Regions from separate parts of the Lederbergia graminis genome, predicted to be linked through region 1. Evidence: predicted binding sites of a transcription regulator. Region 1 holds the regulator's gene; the other holds the start of a gene.

Region 1 (7,573 bases):
TATTTGGAGTTGCTGGGTCTGGTATGCACTTTAATATGTCCTTATTTAAAGACGATGAAAATGCTTTTTATGATGAAAACGGAAAATTACAAATGAGTGAAACTGCTTTTCAATTCTTAGCAGGAATACTAAAGCATGCACCAGGATTTACTGCTGTTACTAATCCTACAATTAACTCTTATAAGAGATTAGTACCTGGCTATGAGGCACCTTGTTACATTGCATGGTCTGCACAAAATAGAAGTCCTTTAATTAGGATTCCTTCTTCACGCGGGATGAGTACACGGATTGAAGTGAGAAGTGTTGATCCAACAGCAAATCCGTATTTAGCAATGGCTGTGCTTTTAAAAGCAGGCTTAAGTGGGATTGAAGATAAATTAACACCTCCACATCCAGTCGATCGTAATATTTATACAATGAACAAACATGAAAGAATGGTGGAAGGGGTTCACGATTTACCGTCTAATTTACACGAAGCAGTTATGGCTCTAAAAGAAGATGAAGTAATTAAAGCGGGGCTAGGACATCACATTTTTGAAAACTTTGTGGAAGCGAAAGAAATTGAATGGGATATGTTCCGTACTCAAGTCCATCCTTGGGAAAGAGAGCAGTATTTAAAACAATATTAATTGTTGAGTATTAGATAAGATTGTATTTGAACCACTAGCCAAACTATTTCTTGAATTTTTTCAAGTTAGTTTGGCTTTCTTTTAAAATATTCAGCCTCATTATCTAAGAAACAATATATTAAGGACATTTCCAATTATTCCGAATTAATTCGATATTTTATTACAATATTCGTATATTTATTGAACAAGGAAAATAGTTGTGATAAAATTAACTGTACTTTCAAGTGGTACATAATTCTTTTTAGCAGGGACAGTTTATACTCTTTGAGAGGTAAACTGTCCCTGCTAATATATGATAATTGCTGCATGAATTAGTAAATAGCGCTTTAAAATTTTCCTCATATGGCTGCTGTTTATATTGAAAATTTAGTAGATAAAGATACGCATCATTGGGAATAGGAGGATGATTTATGATTGAAACAATCGACAACAACGCTAAGTTAAGAAGTGATGTGAAAAAGCTAGGAAATATTCTTGGAGAGATTCTCATTCATCATGGTGGGATGGAGCTTTTCAATAAAGTTGAAACAATTCGTGAGCTAACAAAAACTTTAAGAAAAGAATATAACCAAGAGACATATAACGAACTAAAGAATGAAATAAGTTCATTAGAACCACCTATGCGTCAATATGTTATTCGTGCTTTTTCAATTTATTTTCACTTGATTAATATTGCAGAACAAAATCATAGAATACGTAGGAGAAAGCAATACTTACTCGAAGAAAATAGCTACCAAAAATATTCATTAGAAGATGCTGTTTCGAGAGTGAAGGAGTATGATCTTTCCAAAGATGCTCTAGAGGAAGTATTAAATGACTTATCTATCGAACTAATTATTACTGCACATCCTACAGAAGCAACAAAAAGATCTGTTTTAGAAATTCAAAAAAGAATTTCCAATATTTTAATACAACTTGATAGCAATAACCTCACCAAAAAAGACCGTATCAACTTAGAAGATAGCTTATTCAATGAAGTAACGGCTTTATGGCAAACAGATGAATTAAGACATCGCAAACCGAAAGTACTCGATGAAGTTAGAAATGGTTTGTACTATTTTGATGAAACATTGTTTGACATTATACCTTCCGTACATGAAGAATTAGAATTGCAATTAAATGAAACTTTCACAGATCATAAATTTGAAGTACCGAATTTCTTGCATTTTGGTTCTTGGATCGGTGGAGACAGGGATGGAAATCCTAATGTAACTACTGATATCACTTGGACTACTTTGAATTTACAACGTGAACTTGTCCTTAAGAAATACGATGAGTCACTAGTTGAATTAATGAAGCGATTCAGTCAGTCAACAAATCGAGTTGAAGTTAGCAAGGAACTAATTGAATCTGTTGTGAAAGAAGAACAAAACTACTTACAGGAAGAAGAAAGATGGCAAATTGATTCGGAAATATACCGTCGAAAATTTGCGATTATCATTAAACGTATTCGTGAAGTAGGAAAATCAAATGTTGGCTATCGTACCGCTGAAGAATTTCTAAATGATTTATTACAAGTAAAAAATAGCGCAGAAATGCATCAGCCACTTAATCATAGGTTAAAAGCAATCCGTAGATTAATTAGACAAGTAGAATTGTTTGGTTTTCATTTAGCAACATTAGATATACGAAATCATAGCGGAGAGCATGAGGCTGCAGTAAATGAAATGTTGAGAGCTGTTGGAATTGCGGATAATTATTCTGCTATGTCCGAAGCTGAAAAACAAGCAACTCTACAAAATGTGTTAACAGACCCTCGACCATTGTTATTATTTGAGGGCGGGTACACAAAAGAAACAGAAGAAGTTATTAAAGTATTTAAAATGATAAGAAATGCACATAAAGAATTTGGTAAGCGATCCATTGAAGTTTATTTAATAAGTATGACTCAGGCACCAAGTGATTTATTAGAAGTTCTAGTACTTGCTAAAGAAGCTGGAATTTACCGTCTTCATGCCGATGGAACAGTGGAAAGTGATCTTCATATTGCTCCATTACTAGAAACGATTGATGATTTAATTGCTGGACCAAAGATTATGAAACAGCTTTTTGAAATGAAAGCTTATCGAAACCACCTTGAAAAACGAGGAAACCATCAAGAGATTATGCTTGGATATTCTGATGGAAGTAAAGACGGTGGTACACTAACAGCTAACTGGAAACTATTTAAAGCACAACAAGAAATCCATAACATGGCACGTGAACATAATATTAGATTGAAATTTTTCCATGGTCGTGGTGGATCACTTGGTCGTGGTGGTGGTTCCTTAAATACAAGTATTCTTTCCCAACCAGTAGAAACATTGGGCGATGGTGTGAAGATTACAGAGCAAGGAGAGGTTTTATCTTCCCGTTATTTACTAGAAGATATTGCTTATCGTAATTTAGAACAGGCTGCATCTGCTTTATTAGAGGCATGTGCACGCTCTAGATCCTCCGAGCTAGTAAATTTACGTGAAAAAGAATGGGAAGATGCAATGGAGGAAATCTCCAAGTATGCATTAAGAAAATATCAGTCCCTCGTTTTTGAGGATCAAGATTTCTTAACGTATTTTAACCAAGCAACTCCTTTGAATGAAATTGGTGCGTTAAATATTGGGTCTAGACCAATGAGTAGGAAAAATAGTCAACGTTTTGAGGATTTGCGCGCAATTCCATGGGTGTTTGCATGGACGCAATCTAGACAAATGGTGCCTGCATGGTTTGCTGCTGGAACAGGAATCGAATCCTTTATTAATCAGGATCCATCCAATTTAGAATTGCTACAAGCGATGTATAAAAAATGGCCATTCTTCCGATCCACTATTAATAACCTGCAAATGGCATTAATGAAGGCAGACATTGCGACAGCTAAGGAATATTTAACATTAGTTGAAGATCAAAATATAGCTCAAAGAATATTCAATACCATTTCGGACGAATATAATCGTACTCGAAATATGTTATTAAAGATTACTGGAAATTCAGAATTGCTTGATCACACTCCGAATATCCAAGAATCTGTTTATAGAAGGAATCCTTATGTAGATCCTTTGAATTTCTTACAAGTAGATTTAATTAAGAAACTTCGTGAAACTGATCAGCCATCGGAAGATCTCGTCACGGAAGTATTACTTACAATTAATGGCGTAGCCGCTGGTCTTGTAAATACTGGTTGATGTAAATAAAAAACACTCTTGTGACTTTCGATATTCACAAGGGTGTTTTTTTGTTCAATATATTCCTCTTTATACTCCTTTATCAATTTTTAATCATAGTCTATTAATTTGTTCATATAAATAAGTATAAATCACAATTAATGTAAGGAATGAAGACGATGATAAAAATTGCTGCCCGATCTTCTCTATTAATCATAAGTATATTTTGCCTTGTTGCTATCATCGCTGTTTCCAGTGTGAGAATAAGCTTCTTCTCTTTTTTAGGTAATGATATCTCAAGGACTGATTCTCTCCTTTATATGATGTCGATGGAAAACCGATCCCTAGAACCAATCATTCCAAATAAAATGGATAGTTCATTAAGTAAAAATGCATTGAGATTATTCACTAATATTAATTTAGTAGATTTAAAAACGTATTTAATAAGCGAAATCCCTGGTTTAGATGCAGCTACACCAAAAATCCTTATTGCTGGTGAAGGTACAGATTTTACAAATCTACCAATCGAATCACCACCGCCAAAAGATTTAGATATTTGGGGTGATGATATCGATAATAAGGATGATGATGAAAAAGTAGATGATAAAAAACAAGAAACAAAAGATTATAAGGTTTATATATATCATTCGCATGATACAGAATCGTATTTTCCTATGTTAAAAGGGGCAGATACGAACAAACCAAATCTAGCATATAGCAAGGACAAAAACATTACCCAATTTGGAAAGCGACTTGGTAAAAAGTTAGAGGAACGAGGTATTAAGACATTAGTAGAAACATCAAGTGTTCAAAAAGAATTAGTGAAAAGAGGAATGAGTTTTGGACAATCTTATACCGTATCACGTGAAATGGTCGTAGAAGCAACAAAGCAAAATAAGGATATAGATTTAGTTTTTGATCTTCATCGTGATTCTGCTAGAAAAAGCGTTACAACCAAAAATATTAAAGGAAAAGATTATGCAAGTGTTTTATTTGTAGTAGGAACAGGACATGCAAACTTTAAAGAAAACTTAGATTTAGCTGATAAACTTCATAAGTTACTAGAAAAGAAGTATTCTGGTTTATCTAGAGGTGTTTTTGAAAAAGAAAGAAAGAATGGTAATAACGGAATTTACAATCAAGATTTAAGTGAGGGTTCAATGTTAATTGAAATAGGAGGTATTGATAATACACAAGAGGAGTTAAATCGTACTGTAGACGCATTAGCTGACGTCATAAGTGAGTATTATTGGGGAGAAGCTGTAGAAGTGAGTAAATAATAAAAAGGAGCCTTATCAAATACGAACATGAATGATGAAGGCTCTATTTTTATCTTTAATGAATTACATTACGATATAGTCCAATTACTTTTCCTAAAATAGAAACTTCTCGTAAAATAATCGGTTCCATATTAGCATTTTCCGGTTGTAGGCGGAAATAGTCTTTTTCTTTAAAGAATCGCTTAACAGTTGCTTCATCCTCGTCCGTCATTGCAACTACAATTTCACCATTATTGGCAGTATGTTGTTGACGTACAATGACATAATCTCCATCTAGAATACCAGCTTCAATCATACTCTCACCTACGATTTCTAACATAAAAACTTGCTCATCCGTAGGTACAAGCTGTTCTGGAAGAGGGAAGTATTCCTCAATATTTTCAATAGCAGATATAGGTAAACCAGCTGTAACTTTTCCGACTAACGGTACATTCACAGTGTTTTGTTTTGGGATATTGTCTTCTTCCAGCTGTAATACTTCAATTGCTCTCGGCTTTGTTGGGTCTCTTCGAATAAGTCCTTTACTTTCCAACCTAGCCAAATGCCCGTGAACAGTGGAACTAGAAGCAAGTCCAACAGCTTCTCCGATTTCACGGACAGAAGGTGGATATCCCTTTGATTTTACTTCTTGTTTTATAAAATCAAGAATATCTTGCTGTCTTTTCGATAGTTTAATCAATCTATTTCACTCTCCCTTGAATGACATTCATTTAAACACATTATATCAGACTAGTTAATAATACACAAACATAAGTTCGAATTCTCTGTTGACACAAACCTACGTTCGCATTATAATCAAATTAACGAAAATACGAACAAATATTCGAAAGAGGTTATTTTATGATTACTTTATTGAAAAAAAACTCATATATTATCCTATTCTTTATCATTTCTTTTCTAATGGGCTTATTTATTCTATTTAGTTCAGAACAAAAGGAAAATACGAATGTTAGTATAAAAGTAGAGCAAGGTGATTCTATTTGGTCCATCGCTGAAAACTATGCAGATTCATTAGGGATGTCAACAAATGAAGTAGTACAATTAATAGAAAAAGAGAATAAAATATATAACAAGTCTATTAAAACTGGTGATATAATAACAATTCCTGGTTTACAAATTGATAATAATGACGAATTTCAGATTGCTTATGAATAAATGAAGGTGAAATAATAAATGAAAGTAATTATTTATTGTCGCGTGAGTACGAATAAAGATGTTCAAGAAACATCACTTGAAAGACAAGAGTCAGAATTAATAGCTGCAGCTCATAAATGGAATTTTTCTATTGATAGTATAATAAAAGATAAGGCCAGTGGATATGAATTAGATCGCCCAGGTGTATTTACGATGTTAGAGAAGATAAAAGTAGATCCTCAAATACAGGGAGTACTGATTCAGGACGAAACTAGATTAGGAAGAGGCAATGCTAAGATTGCGCTACTCCATTGCTTAATGAAAGAAGATATACAAGTTTATAATTATTCGCAAAATGGTGAGTTAATCATTTCAGAAGCAGATTCCATGGTCCTTAATATAGTTAGCATGGTAGAAGAATACCAAAGGAAACTCCATAATTTAAAGATTCAACGTGGCATGAAAAGGGCTGTTGAGAAAGGCTATAGACCTGAAAGAAATTTAAAAAATAGAGGTAATCTAGATGGTCGCGAACGAAAAGACATACCAATCGAAGAAATCGTTAGATTAAGAAATAATAACTTGACATTTGCTGACATAGCTGCAACTTTAAGAGGTTTTGGGTATGATGTTTCAAAAGCTACTGTCCATAGACGTTTTCAAGAATATTTAAACAATAGTAATTTGAAAGCTTAATGATATATGGGGTTGAAAAATATCCCAATTCTATGTAAAGTTCAGATCAGTTGTGATCTGTGCTTTTTTTTAGTACCATATTTTTGTGCCAACTAACAGTTAGGCAATAACGTTAAAGGAGTCTTTCTATGCTATCTAAAGAAAAATTACAAAGAATAAATGAATTAGCAAAAAAGGCAAAAGAAGGTAGCCTTACAAAAGAGGAGGCGAAGGAACAATCCAAATTAAGAGGGGAATATTTACAGACATTTCGGTCTTCAATGAAGCAAACAATAGAAAATGTCCGTATTTTTGATGAGACTGGGGAAGACGTAACACCTCAGAAAGTTAAAGATATTCAAGCTAAAAAGAAACTTCATTAATTAAATTATGAATAAATGTTAAACAAAATTATATATTTTCTAACTTTTTTCATTTTCAATACGGAAAATAGTTGTCTAATCGACAAAATATCCTTATGATAGTAATGAGGAAACTATAGAAAGGTTGTTGTTGTTATGTTTAATGAAACTGATCAATTAGCTGTAAACACAATTAGAACTCTTTCAATTGATGCAATTGAAAAGGCTAATTCAGGACATCCTGGTTTACCAATGGGTGCTGCACCAATGGCATACACATTATGGACTCGTTTTATGAACCATAATCCAAAAAACCCAAATTGGTTTAACCGTGATAGATTTGTTCTTTCTGCTGG
Region 2 (7,573 bases), 450 kb from region 1:
AAAACACAAACCAAGCACTTGCGGAGAAAATTCAAACTTCCATTATGACAGCAATTCCACTTTGGAAAAATCAAATTGCAATTGCATTAACTTTAATCCGTCAACGTCAAGCTGTTGAAGCTCAAAAGCAAGTTTCGAAAACGACGAATGATTTATTGCTTAAAAATGCCGATATGTTAAAAACAAATACAATTGAAACTGCACGTGAAAACGAACGTGGACTTGTTGATATTGAAACATTGAAGAAAACACAGTCTAACCTAATTACAACATTAGAAGAAACAATTAAAATCCAACAAGAAGGTCGTGCAAAACGTGCACAAGCAGAACAAGAACTTGTCACTATGGAAAACGAGCTGAAAGAAAAGCTGCTAAAATTAACATAACAATAGTAAAGAAGATGGGACAAAACCATTTGAAAACTAGACGTAATTAGGACAATGTATAGTGTAACTATACGCTTTGGAAATACACTTCGCTGATTAGTTTATATTCGTATAGTGGACCCCTTCTCGAACGCAGAATAAAACCGAACTATCTTTGATTCAAACGATAGTTCGGTTTTTAATTTCATCTATTTTCTTTTGTCCCAGTCTCACTGTTGTTATTGAATCGTGCAACTCATTCTGCCATTTAATATTTCTCCTGGGCTCACTAAGCGGAATAATCCTGTTTGTACGGAATAATCTAGCTTTAATTCATCTGCAAAGAAAATTTCCTTTGATTTTTCTATATAAACATCCATGGCATTTGTTTTTAAGGCAATATCCTCTTGATCTAATGACTGCTGCTTCATTAATTGTAGTGTTGGTACTCCACTTACTGCACAACCACAGCCATCTGTTTCATATTTTAATTTTACCACAAAATCTTGATTCTGCTTTTTTGCTTCGATTTGGTTTACAGCTTCGTCTGTAATCGTTAGTTTCATCAAAATGCACCATCCTTTCTCCCTTTTATTTTACCATATTACCCTCACTCTCATATATAAGGTTGCATTTCTTTGCTTTACCTTCTAGTATTTTAATTACAAGAATATATAAGGGGTGTGTTTAGTTATGGATAAAGTACAAATTAAAGTGAATGACAATGGCTCTTATCGAATTACCGGTAATGTAGAATTAATAGATGGAGAAGGAAATGTTATCCCTACGAAACAAACATTTTCATTATGTCGCTGTGGTCTATCCAAGCGCAAACCTTTTTGCGATGGATCTCATAAAGGTGTATTTGAATCATCTGTAAGAGCAGAAGAAATTGACTAAATTTCTTGTAAAAAGCCCGCAGTCATTTATGATTGCGGGTTTGTTCATTCATCTATCATATCGATTTGATCAATAGTCTCTACATTAATCCATTGCTTTTGCTCTTCTTCATCCAGTAGGCATAACTGCTGTTTTAAAGGGTTGTAAGAAATAATCCTCCCTTTTATTTGATCATACTGAGCAACGTTAAAATACGTAATAATCACTTGCGTACAATCCTTCATTGCCTCTTCCGCTCTCTCATTTAGTATCTCTAATTTCTGTTCATCTAACTGTTTGGCTTGCTCTTGTAAATCTTCCTCTGCCCAACTCCGCAGCATTTTTACATGTTCTGGAAGCATCAGTGAATTCCATTTTATTCGCCCCCTGTCACGAATCATACGCTCCCCTCCTTCTATGCTTTATGCCCACCAACAAGAGCTGCTCTTCTCCGTGTTGTTCCACCTTCTGTATAAGAGATAGCTCTCAATAGAGACGTTGCTCCATGCCGGCGACGAATTTGATCAACGACATATCCAAGTTCCTTTTCGCGCACCTTGTTTGGCTTAAATAAATCTAATTGCATGTGCTGATCATCTGTAATCTTAGCTAATGTTATAGATATTTGTCGCACTATCTTTCCAGTGTAATGTGTTTCGAAAAGTTTACAGCAGACCCGATAAATATCCATTGTTGTATTTGTCGGCTCCTCCATCGTGTAGGAACGCAGAAAACCACCGCTAAATTCCTTTTCACTATAACCAATGCCGAGACTGACTGTTCTCCCCGCCTTACGAGATTCTCGCGCTCTTCTTGCAACCTCCTCACACATTTCTAATATGACCGTCATGATTTCTTCTTTTTTCTCATAATCACGTAGTAAAATTTGGCTTTTTCCAAAACTAATTTGACCTTCCATAATCGGTGCACCTAATTCGGAAAGATCCACTCCCCATGCGTGATGGTAAAGTTGATTCCCCATTACCCCAAACTTCTTTTCAAGCAAATTTAAATCACTCTGTGCAAGTTGACCTACTGAAAAAATCCCCATATTATTTAATGTTTTTTCAACACGCCGACCTATCCCCCACATTTCTCTTAATGGGGTTACTGGCCAAAGTTTATCCGGTACATCCTCATATGTCCATTCTATAATCCCATTTTTCTTTGCCTCTAAATCAAGAGCAAGTTTTGACATTAACATATTAGGACCAATACCAATGGAACAAGTCAATTGAAATTCACGCAGTAAATCATCTTTGATTTTTTCGGCGACTGTTCTAGCATCGCCCCAAAGAGCACTCGTTCCATCAACTTTAATAAAACTTTCATCGACACTATAGACATGAATTGCTTCCTTTGGAACATAGCGATGAAGAAGCCGGATAATTTCCGTAGATATTCGTAAATACAGACTCATTCGTGCTTCCACGAGTTTAATTCGTTTATCATTTGGAATTTCAAATAATCTTGATCCAGTTTTGATACCGAAGTCTTTCTTCATACGTGGAGATGCAGCAAGGACAATACTTCCAGGCTGGCTTAAATTACCGACTACAGCAAGATGACATTGTAATGGATCGAGTCCTTGCATTACAGCTGAACAGCTCGCATAAAAGCTTTTCATATCAATACAAAGTATTTTATGACGTGGTAGCATATTATACTCTACAGCCATTTTCCTCGTCTCCTTTAACAACGAACATTTGTTCTAATTATACGCCGATTATAGAGAATTATTCAATGGAATTTATTCCCTAAAACAATAAAAACCCGCTTCCGTAGAAGAGAGTTTTTTGTTTTAACTTATATACATTTATTTTTTGAAAAAGGCCTTTTTACCAAGTCGTTCTACAATACTTGGCATCATTGTATGCAGAGTAGCAATACTATTCATCCAACGCGGCAAATTGATTTCGCGTTTGTTTGAAAGCATCACTCGCACAATTTTTTCTGCAACCTTTTCTGGTTCTAGAAGTAAACGTCCAACATTTTCAAGATAAGAACCACCTGGATCTGCCGTTTGGAAAAAACCCGTTCGAATTGGCCCAGGATTAACTGCTGTTACATACACACCAACTTGCGACATTTCCATTCTTAATGCATTCGTATAACCTAAAACAGCATGTTTAGTTGCTGCATATACACTTGACTTCGGAGTCGCAATTTTACCCGCCTGAGACGCAATATTGATAATATGGCCATACTGCTGTTTTGACATCGATGGTATCACTTGCTGTGTACAAGTGATTAAGCCAACAGCATTAACAGAAAACATCGCCTCAACATCCGCTGAATCAGTGTTTTTTGCCTCTGCAAATATCCCAAAACCAGCATTGTTCACAAGTACATCAATCGTCCCTGCTTGTTTCATTATTTTTAGAAAAACTTGTTTGACTTGCTCTCCCTGAGAAACATCTAATGCAAAAGCCGTACATTTTACAGCATATTGTTGATGAACAGTTGCAACTATTTTATCTAACTTCCTTTTATTACGAGCAAGCAAAAAAAGATTAGCCCCGTTTTTGGCGCATAAATATGCTAGTTGTTCACCTAATCCTCCAGACGCTCCAGTAATCACTATATTCTTTCCGCGAATCCTATTATTTAATATGCTTGCCATACCATTCAAACTTCCTTTATGAAAAAATTCACTTAATTATACATGCCATGATTAAATCTCCAATTTGCTAGTGACTTCTTATCATTTTCCTATAACTACGGTGGAGGTTCAGCATTAATCTCCGCCTATGGACAGGAACTAACATTATTCTACTATACTAACAGATTATTGAGAAAATATCTTGACAATTATTGTTATAATAAGCATAATCATATAAATCTAAAGATTATTAATATTAAGGGGGGATCGCGATGAAAATAGCATTTGTAGGTGCCGGTTCAATGGCAGAGGCAATCATCGCAGGTATGCTTTCAAACAATATCTGCCCATCTGAAAATATATATGTCACAAATCGCCATAACGAAGAAAAGATGACGAAACTAAGACAAAAATATGGGATTTCCTCAACATATGATATGAAAGAATTACTGAAAGATACTTCGATCATCATACTAGCAGTAAAACCAAAGGATGCTAATGAAGTACTCGAAAAGATACGTACATATATACGAAATGATGTATTAATCGTTTCTGTTATGGCAGGAATATCAATAGAACAGATGAAAGATAAGTTAGGGATGGATTGTGCAATAGCTAGAGCAATGCCGAATACCTCTGCTAGTGTAGGGCTTTCTGCAACTGCCCTTGTCTTTAATAATATCGTTACGGAGGAACAAAGAAGCGTTGCGACTGATATTTTTTCAAGTATCGGCATGACAACCATTGTAGAAGAGCATCAACTTGATATCGTAACAGGTTTATCAGGAAGTGGACCAGCTTATATCTATTATATTGTAGAGGCGATGGAACAAGCAGCTATTGAAAATGGTTTAGATAAATCAGTTGCTAAAGCATTAATTATCCAAACATTGTCTGGAGCAGCAGAAATGCTTAAATCATCTGGAAAAGAACCAGCTAAATTAAGAGAAAATGTTACAAGTCCTGGAGGAACCACTGAAGCAGGCCTCCACGTATTAGATGAACTAGGAGTTGGCCAAGCTTTTATAAAATGTATAGAAGCCGCAACGAATAAGTCCAGACACTTAGGACATTCGAAAATATAAAAAAAAGCAGGTAAGCTACTACACCTACCTGCATGAGATTGATATAATATAAAACAGTCTAAAAGAAAATAGGAATCGAAGTGAAATTAGCAGTTATCATTTACTTCCAACGGGAACAGCTAATTCAAAAAAATCCGAAGCTATTACCGTATTTGGAAAGATACCTTTTGCTTCTTCAAGCAATTGCTTTGACTGCTCTTTCAAATATCGTGAACTAATATGATTTAAACATAACATCTTAACTCCTGCTTCCTTTGCGAGCTGAGCAGCTTGTGTAGTAGTGGAATGAAAATATTCAGTAGCCATACCTTCACTTCCTGCAGCAAAAGTTGCCTCGTGCACTAATAAATCTGCACTGTCTGCGAGTTTAAGAGCATTTGTACATGGTCGCGTATCACCCAGAATGGTGATAATACGCCCTTTTTGGTCCGGTCCTAGGTAATCATGGCCAGCAATGGTCCTACCATCATCTAAGGTAATAATTTCACCGTTTTTTAAGCGCTGATAAATTGGTCCTGGCATGATACCTTCCGCCATTAACTGGGTGGCATCAAGTGTACCAGGTTTATCTTTTTCCGTAATTCGGAAACCAAAACTTGAAATGGCATGATCTAATAAACGAGCTTCTACAAGAAATTGCTCATCTTCAAAAATAATCCCTTCCGTTATTTCAACAATTTTAAGTGGATATTTTAGATGCGTTTGACTTACTTGTAGGGAAATATCAATATAATCGCGTATTCCTGGTGGACCATACACCGTTAAATCGGACAATCCGCCTTGAAAAGATCTACTGCCTAATAAACCTGGAAGGCCAAATATATGATCACCATGCAAATGAGTAATAAATATTTTTTCTATTTTTCTCGGTTTCAAAGATGTATGTAATATTTGATGTTGAGTTGCTTCACCGCAATCAAAAAGCCAAACTGCATTTCTCTCATCTAATAGCTTCAAAGCAAGTGAAGAGACATTGCGATGCTTAGCAGGAACTCCGGCTCCTGTTCCAAGGAATAATAATTCCATTTTCATCCCTCAATTATTAAAGTTTTTTTATATTTTATCATAGTTAATTAAGCAGCAATGAAACTTTTCTGAAAAAATCAGCAATATTAGTCGTCTTTTCTCAGAGTAATTGGTAATATATAAGAAAGCAAATTTTTGATGGGAAAGTTTACGTACAGAAAAGAGAGGTATTCGATATGATTCAAACAGAAACGCCAGCATCACTGATAATGATTTTCGGAGCAACAGGTGATTTAGCGAAAAGAAAACTATACCCTTCCCTTTATCACCTTTATAGAAAGGGCAAACTTGCGGATCACTTTGCAGTTATCGGTGTAGCAAGACGCCCTTGGACAAATGACGTTTTAAGAGAACACGTGAAGGATTCTGTCCTCACTTCGATAAAAGATGCTGAGAATATTGATGACTTTATTTCTCATTTTTATTATCAACCACATGATGTAAGTGATTCTAACTCATACATAGAGTTGAAAAATTTAGCAGATGAACTCGATAATAAATATACTCTACAAGGAAATCGCATTTTCTATTTAGCGATGGCACCTGAATTTTTCGGTACAATCGCAGAGCATTTGAAAATGGATGGATTAACAAACACAGAAGGATTCAACCGCTTAGTAATTGAAAAGCCATTTGGACATGATTTAGAATCTGCCATTCAATTAAACAACCGGATTAGAAATGTATTTCCTGAAAACGAAATATACCGAATTGACCATTATTTAGGAAAAGAAATGGTGCAAAATATCGAAGTAATACGCTTCGCAAATGCTATTTTTGAACCTCTTTGGAATAACCGCTTCATTTCTAATATCCAAATCACTTCAAGTGAAGTATTAGGAGTGGAAGAACGAGGCGGATATTATGAAACAAGTGGAGCATTACGAGATATGGTTCAAAACCATATGCTACAAATGGTTGCATTACTAGCAATGGAACCACCAATAAAACTTACACCGAAAGAAATTCGCAGTGAAAAGGTAAAAGTACTTGGTGCTTTACGACCTGTTGAAAATGAAGAAGTACCACAATATTTTGTACGTGGACAATATGGACCAAGTAATTTAAATGGTCAAGAAATTCCTGGTTACCGCGAGGAACTTAATGTGAATCCAGATTCAAATACGGATACGTATGTTGCAGGAAAGTTAATGATTGATAATTTCCGTTGGGCTGGTGTCCCATTCTATATTCGTACAGGAAAGAGAATGCAAACAAAATCAACAAAAATTATTATTCAATTTAAAGACGTACCAATGAACTTATACTATAAGTCAGATAATCAACTAGCACCGAACTTACTGGTAATCCATATTCAACCAGAGGAAGGTATTACATTACATCTAAATGCTAAGCAATCGTCTGGTCATTCAACAGAAACTACTCCGGTGAAACTAGACTTTTCTAATAATGATATTGCAGGTCTCAATACTCCTGAAGCTTATGAGAAATTATTACATGATTGCTTACGTGGTGATGCCACAAACTTCACACACTGGGATGAGGTTGCATTATCATGGAGCTTCGTAGATAAGATTAGTAACTTCTGGGAAAATGAAAAAGCAGCATTTCCTAATTATGAAGCAGGATCTATGGGACCAAAAGAAGCAGACCAA

The links. The regulator LexA, encoded in region 1, represses DNA repair genes until DNA is damaged. The targets are predictions, from matches to a motif close to CGAACATATGTTCG.
Positions count from the first base shown of each region.
Region 2: ACFPM4_RS00435 (Y-family DNA polymerase) is a predicted target of LexA. The motif match lies at 2,944-2,957, and genes of this name have one in related genera.

Region 1 is NZ_JBHSMC010000001.1:522,496-530,068, reverse strand. It holds gene glnA (type I glutamate--ammonia ligase) at 1-629, shown strand, start outside; gene ppc (phosphoenolpyruvate carboxylase) at 1,040-3,787, shown strand; gene spoIIP (stage II sporulation protein P) at 3,946-5,046, shown strand; gene lexA (transcriptional repressor LexA) at 5,102-5,725, opposite strand; gene yneA (cell division suppressor protein YneA) at 5,887-6,201, shown strand; gene ACFPM4_RS02760 (YneB family resolvase-like protein) at 6,220-6,876, shown strand; gene ACFPM4_RS02755 (DUF896 domain-containing protein) at 7,005-7,238, shown strand; gene tkt (transketolase) at 7,374-7,573, shown strand, end outside.
Region 2 is NZ_JBHSMC010000001.1:74,028-81,600, reverse strand. It holds gene ACFPM4_RS00455 (toxic anion resistance protein) at 1-386, shown strand, start outside; gene ACFPM4_RS00450 (iron-sulfur cluster biosynthesis family protein) at 605-931, opposite strand; gene ACFPM4_RS00445 (CDGSH iron-sulfur domain-containing protein) at 1,059-1,265, shown strand; gene ACFPM4_RS00440 (YolD-like family protein) at 1,310-1,645, opposite strand; gene ACFPM4_RS00435 (Y-family DNA polymerase) at 1,660-2,922, opposite strand; gene ACFPM4_RS00430 (SDR family NAD(P)-dependent oxidoreductase) at 3,061-3,867, opposite strand; gene proC (pyrroline-5-carboxylate reductase) at 4,119-4,931, shown strand; gene rnz (ribonuclease Z) at 5,028-5,957, opposite strand; gene zwf (glucose-6-phosphate dehydrogenase) at 6,134-7,573, shown strand, end outside.